3 linked regions of the Aliamphritea hakodatensis genome follow. The protein of the gene in region 3 binds, or shares a complex with, the protein of the main gene of each other region. Links are inferred from orthologs where the notes say so. Each region holds a gene or a part of one and is shown on either strand. Other genes may lie near its edges.

The links.
Region 1: the proteins of holA (region 3) and dnaX are in contact, whole or in part, in a cryo-EM structure (PDB 8GIZ), measured with the Escherichia coli proteins. The link is inferred for Aliamphritea hakodatensis from one-to-one orthologs.
Region 2: the proteins of holA (region 3) and dnaN are in contact, whole or in part, in a cryo-EM structure (PDB 8GIZ), measured with the Escherichia coli proteins. The link is inferred for Aliamphritea hakodatensis from one-to-one orthologs.

What each region holds. Positions count from the first base shown.
Region 1 is NZ_AP025281.1:1,422,241-1,426,460, forward strand. What follows is about bases 1-2,956. They hold dnaX (DNA polymerase III subunit gamma/tau), read left to right. Parts: upstream 1-394; coding sequence 395-2,518; downstream 2,519-2,956. Other genes in these bases: PCI15_RS06480 (sensor domain-containing diguanylate cyclase), read left to right, coding at 1-206; PCI15_RS06490 (YbaB/EbfC family nucleoid-associated protein), read left to right, coding at 2,591-2,917; recR (recombination mediator RecR), read left to right, coding at 2,927-2,956. Outside these bases: more of recR, read left to right, coding at 2,957-3,526; rnd (ribonuclease D), read left to right, coding at 3,550-4,220. UniProt on the Escherichia coli protein: Part of the beta sliding clamp loading complex, which hydrolyzes ATP to load the beta clamp onto primed DNA to form the DNA replication pre-initiation complex.
Region 2 is NZ_AP025281.1:1,176-5,299, forward strand. Bases 1-2,860 are described here. They hold dnaN (DNA polymerase III subunit beta), read left to right. Parts: upstream 1-808; coding sequence 809-1,912; downstream 1,913-2,860. Other genes in these bases: dnaA (chromosomal replication initiator protein DnaA), read left to right, coding at 1-742; recF (DNA replication/repair protein RecF), read left to right, coding at 1,996-2,860. Also shown: more of recF, read left to right, coding at 2,861-3,099; gyrB (DNA topoisomerase (ATP-hydrolyzing) subunit B), read left to right, coding at 3,096-4,124. UniProt on the Escherichia coli protein: Confers DNA tethering and processivity to DNA polymerases and other proteins. Acts as a clamp, forming a ring around DNA (a reaction catalyzed by the clamp-loading complex) which diffuses in an ATP-independent manner freely and bidirectionally along dsDNA.
Region 3 is NZ_AP025281.1:1,039,059-1,044,376, reverse strand. The notes cover bases 1,466-4,253. They hold holA (DNA polymerase III subunit delta), read left to right. Parts: upstream 1,466-2,240; coding sequence 2,241-3,266; downstream 3,267-4,253. Other genes in these bases: dsdA (D-serine ammonia-lyase), read right to left, coding at 3,271-4,253; PCI15_RS04720 (LPS-assembly lipoprotein LptE), read left to right, coding at 1,710-2,234; leuS (leucine--tRNA ligase), read left to right, coding at 1,466-1,687. In the rest of the region: more of leuS, read left to right, coding at 1-1,465; more of dsdA, read right to left, coding at 4,254-4,587; PCI15_RS04705 (LysR family transcriptional regulator), read left to right, coding at 4,722-5,318. UniProt on the Escherichia coli protein: Part of the beta sliding clamp loading complex, which hydrolyzes ATP to load the beta clamp onto primed DNA to form the DNA replication pre-initiation complex.

The DNA.
Region 1 (4,220 bases), 380 kb from region 3 along the record:
TCAATCAGCTGTCACTGGGTACGGTGACAACCTCTGTTGGCATTGCGGTATACCCACAACATGCCGCATCAATGGACGATGCGATCAGGCTGGCAGACGAAGCCCTCTATATGGCGAAGCAAAATGGTCGCGACCGGGCCGAGGTGGCTGTGCTGAGTGGCACTGAGTGCCGTGAAAAGCTGACTGAGCCTGTGGAAAGTGTCTGATAAGCCTCAGTAATGGTTTTCAGGCATCAGGTGAATGGAGAGGGGATCTGTCTGATGAAAGTTTTTGCTGATTATTCCCGGGCTTAAGCTGGCACTGTCGGGCGGTTATCGTTAGCATGTGAGCTTATTTATTTGTACTGCTTAATTTAAGCCTGTTTCTGGGCTTACCGGATAAGAATCATCACATCATGAGTTATCAGGTCCTGGCGCGAAAATGGCGCCCCGCAACATTTCAGGAGATGGTTGGTCAGGAGCACGTGCTTAAGGCACTGGTGAACGCTCTCGACGATGATCGTCTGCATCATGCCTACCTGTTTACAGGCACTCGCGGGGTGGGCAAAACCTCGATAGCGCGGTTATTTGCCAAGTCACTGAACTGTGCCAATGGTGTTTCTTCTTCTCCCTGTGGTAAATGCGCACCCTGTCAGGAAATCAGCGAAGGCCGTTTTGTTGACCTGATTGAGGTGGATGCGGCGTCACGTACCAAGGTTGAAGATACCCGTGAGCTGCTGGAAAACGTTCAGTACGCGCCGACCCACGGTCGCTACAAAGTTTACCTCATCGATGAGGTGCACATGTTGTCGACCCATTCTTTCAATGCGCTGCTGAAGACGCTGGAAGAACCGCCTCCCCACGTTAAGTTTCTTTTAGCAACGACTGACCCACAGAAGTTGCCGGTGACGATTCTGTCCCGCTGTTTGCAGTTCAATCTGAAGAACATGATTCCCGAGCGGATCGTTGATCACCTTCGGCATGTACTGACTCAGGAATCCATTAAATTTGAAGAGCCGGCGCTGTGGTTGCTGGCCCGCTCAGCTGATGGCTCCATGCGGGACGCCATGAGTCTGACGGATCAGGCGATTGCATTTGGTGCCGGTGAGATTAATGAAGCAGATGCCCGTTCTATGCTGGGCACTATTGATCAGCGCCTGGTGTACCGTTTGCTTGACAGCCTGGTGGCGCAAAACGCCAAAGATATGCTGGCGACGGTCAGTGATCTGGCGCAGTTTTCCCCGGATTACAATACGGTTTTGGGAGATCTGATCAGTCTGTTGCACCGGATAGCTCTGGGGCAGGTGATGCCGGATGCCGTTGATAATGGTATGGGAGACCGCGATCAGGTGCTTGAACTGGCACGCCAGCTATCTGCTGAAGACGTGCAGTTATATTATCAGGTCGCTTTGCTGGGCCGTAAAGATTTGCCCTATGTGCCGGATGCCCGTGAAGGGTTGGAAATGGTCATGTTACGGATGCTGGCGTTCCGTCCGGCATCTGCACCGCCGCGAAGCGGTGATAAGCCGCAATCAGTGTCGGCTGTTTCTGACGGCGGGGCTGAACCGTCGGAAGATGCTCAGAGCAGCCCGCCACCGGCCGCTCAGGCGGTTGCGCCTGCGCCTGAAAATGTACCTGCACCGGCGACGGAACAGGCATCTGAACCCGTGACGCCTCCTCCGGCAGCGCCCGTTGCAGCACCTTCTGAAGTTTCGGTCGTCGCCGCACAATCTGAAGTATCAGCCGGGCTGTCTCAGCCGGTTGCACAGGCGCCTGCTGCACCTATACAGCCGTCTGTACAGGCCGCCGCGCCGGCAGTTGCTGAGCCAGCTCCGCAGCCGGTTGCCGAAAGTGCTCCGGTTGCCCGCGAGCCGGTTGCTGCTCAAGTTCCGGAACATGATGTACCGCCGTGGGAAGAGCCGCCGGCTTATGATGAGTCGTATTTTTCAGGTGCACCGCAGGAGGCGTCTGAACCGTCAAAAAAGCCTGAAGAGGTGAAGCAGCCATCGGCAGCGATGGCTCAGGATACGGCTGTGGCTGAACACCCGGCACCGGCAGTGATGACAGCGCCGACGAATGTCGCGGACGGTTATATTGCTGAGCCTGTGGCGGAAGAAATCTCCCGGCAACTGGCTGAGCTGGATGTATCTCAGTGGGTGCTGCTGGTGGATGCGTTGGGGCTGGCAGGGATGACGTACATGATTGCCGCCAATACCTCACTTGAGGCTGTCAGTGATGGAGTGTTCAGATTCCACTATGCTGATGAACAGAGAAATATTCTCAATGAGGTTCACACTGACCGCATTTCTGCAGCGCTGAGCGATTATTTTCAGCAACCACTTCAGGTAGAATTCGAACTGGGAATCTTTAGCCGGGAGACGCCGAGCCTGTATCGTTCGCGCAAAAAGTCAGAGCGACTGGCTCAGGCCGTGACCGCGATTGAAACCGATGCAACGGTGCAGGCTATTATTGAGCGTTTTGGCGGGCGGATTGATATTTCCTCCGTTGAGCCTATTGATGCTCCGGTAACGCTGCATTAATTCAGACATTACAGTTTTGCTTAGCCGGCACCTGTGTTGCTGGCGACAGATATATAAATATCGAGGTTTATTATGATGAAAGGTGGAATGGGCAACCTGATGAAGCAGGCCCAGAAAATGCAGGAAGAACTGCAAAAAGCCCAGGAAGAAGTCGCCAAAGCGGAAGTCAACGGTGAGTCAGGTGCCGGTATGGTGAAGATCGTCATGAATGGCCGTCATGATGTAAAGCGCGTTGATATTGACGACAGCCTGATGACAGAAGATAAAGAAATTCTGGAAGACCTGATTGCCGCGGCAGTAAATGATGCGGTGCGCAAAGTCGAGTCTGCCAGCCAGGAGCGTATGGCCAAAGTAACCGGTGGTATGGGTATGCCGCCAGGCTTCAATATGCCGTTCTAAGGGGCGTTTATGTCATTCAGTCCCTTGATTCAGTCGCTGGTTGAGGCATTTCGCTGCTTGCCCGGCGTCGGACCGAAAACCGCTCAGCGTATGGCGTTTCATATGCTGGAGCGTGACCGGGAAGGTGGTATTAAACTGTCTGAAACCTTACAGCTGGCCATTGAAAACGTGGGCCGCTGTAGCCGGTGCCGGACATTATCTGAGCACGAGCTGTGCGATATCTGCGACGACAGTAGCCGTGACCGTTCGAAGCTGTGTATTCTGGAAACGCCGGTGGATGTGCTGGCTGTCGAGCAGACCGGCGGTTTTAACGGTCAGTATTTTGTGCTGATGGGGCATTTGTCCCCGATTGACGGAATCGGCCCTCAGGATCTGGGGCTTGATGTGTTGCTTCAGCAGATTGACGGTGCCGGCATTGAAGAAATTATACTGGCAACCAATCCGACGGTTGAAGGCGAAGCAACCGCTCACTATATCGCCGAGCAGGTTAAAGATATGGGGATAAAAGTCACCCGTATTGCTCACGGGGTGCCGGTGGGCGGCGAGCTTGAATTTGTTGATGGTGGCACGCTGGCGCATGCGCTGGCCGGTCGCCGTTCACTTCTCTGAAATGCCTTTTGCAGGAACTGTTTATGAATGCTGAAAGTGCAGCATCTTACGATTATTTAGCGCTTGAAGAGGCTGCCAAAACACCGGTCTGGGTGCGCACCGATGACGCGCTGGCAGAATGCTGCCGGCACTGGCTGACACTGCCACTCATTGCTCTGGATACCGAGTTTATCCGGGTCGATACTTTTTATCCCCTGCCGGGGCTGATTCAGGTGGCGGATGACCGTCACTGCTATCTGCTGGACCCTCTGACGCTTGAAAATTACGCGCCACTGGTAGAGGTGTTCCGTGCTGAGTCGGTGCTGAAGGTTCTGCATGCCTGCAATGAAGATTTAGAATTATTTCTCTACATGCTGGGGGAGATGCCTTCGCCGGTGTTTGATACTCAGGTTGCAGCCGGTTTTCTGGGCTGGGGCTTTTCAATGGGGTATCAGCGAATCGTTGAGCATGCGCTGAGCGTGGCGATCGGCAAGGGGGAAACCCGTTCCGACTGGCTGCAGCGGCCGCTGACCGCTGCGCAGGAGCATTACGCCACGCTGGATGTGGCGTATCTGCCGGCACTGTACCTGAAACAGAAAGACGCACTGGATGCCCGGAACATGACAAGCTGGGTGGAAGATGAGTTACAGGTCTTGCTGGCCAGTATCCCCGATCGGGACCCGGACGGCGTGCATTATTATAAGCGCTTCAGTCA
Region 2 (4,124 bases), 1.0 Mb from region 3 along the record:
CTTTAAACGGTATTACCGCTCGGTGGATGCCCTGCTGATCGATGATATTCAGTTCTTCGCCGGCAAAGAGCGTTCCCAGGAAGAGTTTTTCCATACCTTCAATGCCCTGTTAGAGGGTGGTCAGCAAATGATCCTGACCAGCGACCGGTATCCGAAAGAGATCAACGGCGTTGAAGAACGGCTGAAGTCCCGCTTCGGCTGGGGATTAACCGTTGCGATTGAGCCGCCGGAACTGGAAACCCGGGTGGCCATTCTGATGAAGAAAGCCGAAGAAGCGCAGGTCCGTCTGCCGGATGATGCCGCATTCTTCCTGGCTCAAAAGATTCGTTCCAATGTGCGTGAGCTGGAGGGTGCCCTGAAGCGGGTCATCGCCAACGCGCACTTCACCGGCAACGCCATTACCACGCCGTTTATTAAAGAATCCCTGAAAGACTTGCTGGCATTGCAAGACAAACAGGTTAGTATAGATAACATCCAACGCGTGGTTGCCGAGTACTATAAGATTAAGGTGTCTGACCTGCTGTCCAAACGTCGCAGCCGCTCAGTTGCAAGGCCCCGCCAGGTGGCAATGAGTCTGTCCAAGGAACTGACCAATCACAGCCTGCCTGAGATTGGTGATGCTTTCGGTGGACGTGATCATACAACCATTTTGCATGGTTGCCGCAAGGTGGCAGAATTGCGCGAGAGCGATACGGATATAAGAGAGGATTATCAGAACCTGTTACGTCACTTAACGGCGTAGTTTGCAGATTGCGACCTTTGCTCACTACAACGTGCAAGGTCTCTGATTAATGAAGGGTAGGAAAACATGAAGTTTGTTATTTCTAGAGAAGCGCTGATCAAGCCATTGCAGCTGGTTGCCGGTGTCGTTGAGCGTCGCCAGACGTTGCCAGTGCTTTCAAACATTCTGTTGGTCGCCGAAGGCAACCAGTTGTCGATGACAGGTACAGACCTGGAAGTGGAACTGGTTGGCCGGGTTGAGCTGGAAGAGCCGGCTGAAGCAGGGTCTATTACCGTGCCGGCCCGTAAGCTGATGGACATCTGTAAGTCACTGCCGGACAGCGCCATTATCGAGCTGACGCTGACCGGTCAGAAGATGGTGATCAAGGCTGGCCGCAGCCGCTTTACACTGTCTACCCTGCCTGCTGCTGAATTCCCGAATGTGGAAGACAGCCCCGAAGCATTCGAGCTGACGGTATCCCAGAGCCAGGTACGCCATCTGATCGATCAGACCGGCTTCTCCATGGCGCAGCAGGACGTCCGTTACTACCTGAACGGTATGCTGCTGGAAGTGAACGATAATACCCTGCGTGCGGTATCCACCGATGGCCACCGTCTGGCCACCAGTGTGACTGACGTTGAAACCAACAGCACCTCACCGCATCAGTTCATCGTACCCCGTAAAGGTATTCTGGAACTGGCCCGTCTGTTACAGGGCGGTGACGAAGAAGTACGCCTGGTTGTGGGGGCTAATCACATCCGTGCCCATGCCGGTGATTTTACCTTCACTTCCAAGCTGGTTGACGGCAAGTTCCCGGATTATCAGCGCGTTATTCCTCAGGGTGGCGACAAGTTCATGCTGGGCACCCGGCAGGAACTGCGTCAGGTATTCAGCCGTATCGCGATCCTGTCGAATGAGAAATACCGCGGTGTACGCCTGTCCCTGACCAGTGGTTACCTGCAGGTCATGGCGAATAACCCGGAACAGGAAGAAGCGGAAGAAACCGTTGCAGTGGATTACGATGGTGACAGCCTGGAAATCGGCTTTAACGTTAACTACCTGCTGGATGTACTGTCGATTGTGAACTCTGAAGTGGTTCGCTTTACGTTGTCTGACTCTAACAGCAGTGCGCTGGTTGAAGGTCTGGACGACGGCGGTTCCCTGTTCGTTGTTATGCCAATGCGTATGTAATTCCTCACGCCCGCCGGCACCGTTTTGTGACGGCGGGCGTGAGTCCTCCCTTTAATGTCTGAGATCACCTGCCCTTCGCGTCTATGCCCTTAACTACTCTCAGGGTGCAGCAGGTACGCAACCTCGCTGACATCAGCTTCACCCCTTCTGCACATATCAACATTATCCACGGTGCCAATGGCAGCGGTAAAAGTAGCCTGCTGGAAGCCATTCATATACTGGGCCTGACCCGTTCATTCCGGACCAACAAGCTGCGTCATCTGATCCGCAGTGGTACGGATCAGTGTCTGGTGTTTGCTGAAGTGGATGCGATGGCAACGGGAACATCTCAACCATTAGGCGTGGAGCGCAGCCTGGAAGGCGCCAGCCGCATGCGTTATGCCGGTGCAGACATTGATTTAACCACCCTCGCTGAGCTGTTACCGATTCAGGTCATTAACTCTGAAACCTTCCAGATTCTGGAAGGCAGCCCGGCAATCCGGCGGGCATTTATCGATTGGGGCGTGTTTCATACGGATCCGCTGTTTATTCGTCTGTGGCGAGGCTTTAAAAGAGTCTTAAAACAGCGTAATTCTTTGCTGAAATATGGTAAAATCGATCCTTCAATGCGCCAGATATGGGACCGTGAGTTAGTCACCTATTCTGAGCAGCTGAACCACCTGAGGGAAGACTATCTGGCGCTGCTCAAACCTGAGTTCGATCAGGTACTTGCAGGCCTGCTGCCAAACCTCGAAATAGAGTTGGGATTCAGCTGCGGCTGGGATCAGAAACGCGGTCTGGATGCCGTGCTGGCCGATAATTTAGTGCGGGACCGGAAACAGGGTTTTACCAGTGCCGGGCCGCAGCGGGCTGACCTGAGGGTTAAGGCCGACGGACATAATGCTGCAGAACGGCTTTCCCGGGGCCAGAAGAAGATTGTTGTCAGCGCATTAAAGCTGGCACAGGGTGCATTATTTTATAAGCTCAACAGCCGGGCCTGTGTTTATCTGATTGATGATTTACCGTCCGAACTGGACGAGCAGCACAGCCGGTTGTTTTGCAGCTACTTAGAAAAAACCAGTAATCAGTGTTTTATCACCTGTGTGGATAAAACAACATTGAGCGAGTTTTGGTCTCAGGAGACTCAGGTGAGTTTCCATGAGATACACCAGGGTGAATTAGTCACCCAGCATCAGGAGAGTTTATGAGCGGCGAAAATCAGGATTACGATTCTTCCAGTATTAAGGTCTTAAAGGGCCTTGATGCGGTTCGCAAGCGCCCGGGTATGTATATCGGCGATACCGATGACGGTAGCGGCCTGCACCACATGGTGTTTGAAATCGTGGATAACTCCATCGATGAAGCACTGGCCGGCTACTGCAGTGAAATCAAGGTCATTATCCATGCTGATGAGAGCGTCAGTGTATCGGATAACGGCCGGGGTATTCCGACAGATATCCACGAAGAAGAAGGTGTTTCTGCCGCTGAAGTTATCATGACCGTGCTGCACGCCGGTGGTAAGTTTGATGACAACTCTTATAAGGTATCCGGTGGCCTGCACGGTGTAGGTGTATCCGTTGTAAACGCCCTGTCTTCCAAGCTGAAGCTGACCATCCGCCGTAACGGTGACGTGCATGAACAAACTTACCGTCACGGTGAGCCTGACGAGCCGCTGAAGGTTGTTGGCCAGACAGACACATCAGGTACGCTGTGCCGTTTCTGGCCATCTGAAGACACCTTCAAGAACATCGAATTCAAATTTGACCTGCTGGCCAAGCGTTTACGTGAGCTGTCGTTCCTGAACTCCGGCGTGGCTATTCGTCTGATAGACGAGCGTTCCGGTGATGAAGAACTGTTTGCCTATGAAGGCGGTCTGGGATCCTTCGTTGAATTCCTGAATAACAACAAGTCTCCGATCAACAAAATGTTCCACTTTAACACCACCCATGAAAACGGTGTGGGTGTGGAAGTGGCCATGCAGTGGAATGACAGTTTCCAGGAAAGCATTCACTGCTTTACCAACAACATTCCACAGCGTGATGGCGGTACTCACTTATCGGGTTTCCGTACTGCGCTGACCCGTGGTCTGAACACCTACATTGAAAGCGAAAAGCTGAACAAAACCGGCAAAACCAGCACCACTGGTGATGACTGCCGTGAAGGTCTGACGGCCATTATCTCGGTTAAAGTGCCAGATCCGAAGTTCTCTTCTCAGACCAAGGACAAACTGGTT
Region 3 (5,318 bases):
CGCACTTGGCATTGACGCGGTTCACCCACTGACAGGCAAGAAAGTCCCCGTCTGGACGGCCAACTTCGTCCTGATGGATTACGGCTCAGGTGCTGTTATGGCCGTACCTGCGCACGATCAGCGTGATTACGAATTCGCCACCAAATACGGTCTGAATATCCAGCAGGTTATTCGCCCGGCAGATGACAGCGCCGAATACGACCTGAGCAGCGAAGCCTATACCGAAAAAGGTATTCTGGTGAATTCCGGCGACTTCGATGATCTGGACTTTGACATGGCATTCAAAGCGATCTCATCTGAGCTGCAATCCAAAGGCAAGGGCAAGGTTACGATCAACTACCGTCTGCGCGACTGGGGTGTTTCCCGTCAGCGCTACTGGGGTACACCGATCCCAATCATCAACTGCAACAGCTGTGGTCCTGTACCGGTTCCGGAAGATCAGTTACCGGTTGTACTGCCAACTGACGTTGAGTTCGACGGTGTCGGCTCGCCGATCAAGAAGATGGACAGCTTCATTCAGACAACCTGCCCTAAATGTGGCGGCGATGCTGAACGTGAAACGGATACTTTCGATACCTTTATGGAATCGTCCTGGTACTACGCCCGTTACGCCTGCCGTAACGCCGACACCATGCTGAACCCGGAACAGGCCAACTACTGGCTGCCGGTTAACCAGTACATTGGCGGTATCGAACACGCCATTCTGCACCTGCTGTACTCACGTTTCTTCCACAAGCTGATGCGTGATGAAGGCCTGGTCAACTCCGACGAGCCGTTCGAGCGCCTGCTGTGTCAGGGCATGGTTCTGGCTGAGACCTACTTCCGTGAAGACGAAAAAGGTGCCAAAGACTGGATCTCCCCGCAGGATGTGACTGTCGAACGTGACGAGAAAGGCCGCATTACTCAGGCGATCCACACAGAAGACGGCCTGCCGGTTGAATCCGCAGGCATGGGTAAGATGTCCAAGTCCAAGAACAACGGTATCGATCCGCAAATGATGATCGATAAGTACGGTGCCGATACCGTCCGCCTGTTCATGATGTTTGCAGCACCGCCGGAACAGTCGCTGGAATGGTCTGATTCAGGTGTGGAAGGTGCACACCGCTTCATGCGCCGCCTGTGGAAACTGGTCTTCGACCACCTGCAAATGCCGGGTGAAGCGGTTGCCCTGGACCCTGAAGCACTGAATGATGCGCAGAAAGCCCTGCGTCTGAAAACCCATGAAACCATTAAGAAAGTCGGTGATGATATTGAGCGTCGTCAGACCTTCAATACCGCCATTGCCGCGGTTATGGAACTGTGCAACGCCATCAGCAAGTTTGTTGATGCCAGCGATCAGGGCCGTGCGGTCAGCCATGAAGCGCTGTCTGCAGCGGTTAAACTGCTGTCGCCGATCACGCCGCACATTACCCATGAGCTGTGGAACAAGCTGGGTTATGCCGAAAATCTGCTGGACTCTCCATGGCCTGAATTCGACGAATCGGCCATGGTTCGCAGCAGCATCCAGATGGTTGTTCAGGTGAACGGTAAGGTACGTGCCAAAATTCAGGTTCCGGCTGACGCGGATGAAAGCATTGTCCTGCACACGGCACTGGCAGATGACTCTGTTCAGAAGCACATGGCAGATAAGACAATCCGTAAGCAGATCGTTGTACCTAACAAACTGGTCAACATTGTCGTTGGTTAAACCGGCCCAAAAGGAATTAAGCATGACCCACCAGAGCCCACGGACATTTTCGCTGCACAGGTTTTTTGCGATCACCGTTATGGCACTCTTTCTGAGTGCCTGTGGTTTTCAGCTGAAGGGCATCATCAGCCTTGATGAAAGCCTTAAGCTGGCGGTTATCAATAAAACCGGCAGGGAAAACTATTCGGTGTTTCGTCCGCTGGAACGTAACCTGAAGGCGAACGACGTGAAACTGGTGGGCAATATTGAAGCCAACTACCGGATTAACCTGCTGGAAGAACGTCAGGAACGCAGAACTTCAACCATCAGCTCCAGCAACAGTGTTGATGAGTATGAACTGCGCACCACCATCACCTTCGAAATTCTCGACCGGAATAACGAAATCGTGGTGGCGCCGCAAACCCTGCGCCTTGACCGTACTTACGATTACGATGCGAACGCGCAAACCGCCAGTGACGCAGAAGAATCCCAGCTGCGCACTGAAATGTCTGAACGTCTGGCTGACCAGATCGTTCGGATTTACAGCGCCATCAAACCAGCGCAGTAATTCGCCATGAAGGCCAAGCCGGAACAACTTGCCAGCCAGCTTAAGGGCGCACCGCTACCGGTTTATCTGGTGACCGGTGACGAACCACTGCTGATTGAAGAAAGTTGTGACCTCCTGCGTCAGTATCTGGTTGATCAGGGTTTCTCGGAACGGGAAACCCTGCACGCCGAAGCTAATTTCAAATGGACCTACCTGCTGGAATGCGCCAACGCCCTGTCACTTTTCGCTGAAAAGAAAATTATCGAACTGCGCTTAGGGGGCAGCAAGCCCAATAAGCAAGCCAGTGAAATTCTCCGTGAATATCTCGCCAACCCGGCACCGGACAACGTCCTGCTGATCATCGCTGATAAGCTCGACGGTGCGGCGCAGAAAAGCGCCTGGTTTAAAGCCATCGACAAAACCGGCATGATCGTTCAGATCTGGCCGGTAGAAGCGCAGCAGTTACCCGGCTGGCTGAATAACCGGGCAAAGCAGATTGGCCTGACCCTCGACCGGGATGCCGTCCAGCTGCTGTGCGAGCGGGTGGAAGGCAACTTGCTGGCAGCTAAGCAGGAACTGGATAAGCTTAACCTGCTCTACCCCGGACAAACACTGGACGCCGATCAGGTGATCGACAGCGTGTCCGACAGCTCCCGCTACGATATCTATGGTCTGGTAGACGCCGCCCTGCTGCAACAGACCGCCCGCTGTAACAAGATCATTCAGGTACTGCGTCAGGAAGGCACCGAAGCGCCGGTCGCCCTGTGGGCCATCAGCCGTGAAGTGCGCACCCTGCTGACCGTTCAGCAGGGCCTGGCTCAGGGCCAGCAATACGAGGCTATCTGCCAGAAAGAACGTATCTGGGGTAAGCGCAAAGGCCAGCTGCAGGCTGCTGCCCGCCGCATTGCTCCGCAGGCACTGCAGCAGATGCTCAGCCAGTGCATGACGGTTGACCAGCAAATCAAGGGCGCACCGGGTGATGCCTGGTTAACCCTTAACAGCATTGTGCTGCGCCTCAGCGGCATCGAGCTGGGGCTGGCTGAGATCCACTGATCTGCTATACGCCGGCAATCACCCGGGCTTTATCCAGATAACGCCCGTACTCTTGCTCAGGTACAAAACTCCCCCCGGTCAGCCAGGCGATATGGGTGGCATTTTTCATCAGCCCTTCCAACTTATGCGCCTGCAGATACGCCCTGCCAGCCTCCCCTGTCAGCACTTCCGGTCCCAGGCAACCAATCGCGGCAGACGGCTCTACCTCGGTATCCGCGAACTGCTTTAGCCGGTAAAGCTGCCGGTATAAAGACGCGTCCGGTGCCGTATACACTCCGGAAATCAGATTACGGGTCGCGTCACACACCCACTGGGAAGCGGTCCCTACCGCCAGTCCGTCGGCCTCGGTATCAATGCTCAGCCCAAATTCGCTCACGCTGACAGGCGCATCACCTGCATTTCCAGCCATACCCAGTAACATGCAGGGCGCCTGTACCGGCTCAGCAAAAAAACAGTGCACATAGCGGCCAAACAGCATCTTCAGGCCAAAAGCTATACCACCCGGCGCACCGCCAACTCCCGCTGGCAAATATACAAACAGAGGGTGCTCAGCATCCACCCTGACCCCGGCGGCCTGTAACTGGGATTCCAGCCGCAGCGCGGCGACGGCATAACCCATAAACAGATGAGGCGAACGTTCATCATCAACAAAGTATCCGTAAGGGTCGGCTTCAGCAGCGGCACGGCCGGCGGCCACTGCGGCACCGTAATCCGCCTGATGCTCAATCACTTTCACGCCCCGGTCAGTCAGGCGCTGCTTCTTCCAGTCTTTGGCATCCGCAGACATATGCACTTCGGCTTTGAAACCCAGCGCCGCACTCATGATGCCAATGCTCAGCCCCAGATTGCCGGTACTGCCCACTGAAACCCTGTAGCGGGAAAAGACCTCCTTAGCAGCGGCATTGTTCAGGGCCCTGTAATCCCCTTCAGCATCCAGCAACCCTTCCTGCCGGGCCAGCGCTTCCGCGAAGCACAGTACTTCATGAATGCCGCCCCGGGCTTTAATCGAACCGGCCACCGGCAACTGATGATCCGCTTTCAGGAATAACCGGCCTTCGCAGCCCTTTGTAAATTCAGTGCCAAACGGCTGTGTATCCGTCAGGCCTGACTCGATCAGACCGCCACTGGCCTGTAACTCAGGAAACAGGATTGCCAGCAAGGGGGCAAAGCGCTGTAGCCTAGCTTCTGCCTCATAAAGTGCATCAACCTCAGGCGCTGCCAGAATCGCCCGATCCTGCAGATACTGCGGGTTTAACCATAACTGTGGTGTAGCTGCACGTAAGTGATCCTGCTGTTCAGCGGTCAGATTCAGTGATGACACAATCTCTCTCCCGTATTCCCATTCAGGTGAATGGCTTTAGTAATACTCATCAACAGGCTGTATCCTGAATACAAAGCGCGCTATAAACAAACGATACCTTTTAAATACCCCTTTAGAAAAACTACAGGCAATCTATGACAGACTTACATCCCCGGATATTTACCACCCTGGTGTACTTTTCCGCCTGTGCCCGCCATCTGAGTTTTACCGCCGCCGCCCGGGAACTGCACATCACCACCGGAGCCGTCAGTCAGCAAATCCGCAAGCTGGAAACCCAGTTGGGGTTACAACTGTTTACCCGTCAGCCGGACGGTATCCGGCTAACGTCTGCCGGTGCAATGCTGCAACAGGTCACTGATCAGGCAGTCAGCCGGATCAGTGGAGCCATTCACGAATTGCAGCAATCTGAACATTCCGAACTGCGGCTGTATTCCACCCCGTCACTGGTCTTTAAATGGCTGATCCCCAAACTCAGGCATTTCAGTCTGGAATATCCACAGATCAAGGTTTCCGCCTTTGCTGAAACCTCGCTGGTCGATCCTGATAAACACACCGGCTTTGATCTGCTCATCGACTATTCCCTGGACAGTGAAAATGCCGGACCAGACACTGAACGGCTGATGGATGAACATATCTTCCCGGTGGCCAGCCCCGCTTACCTGCAGGCGTTTAATATCACCGCGAATGATTTCTGGGAGCAGGTTACCCTGCTACATGACGATAAACCGTGG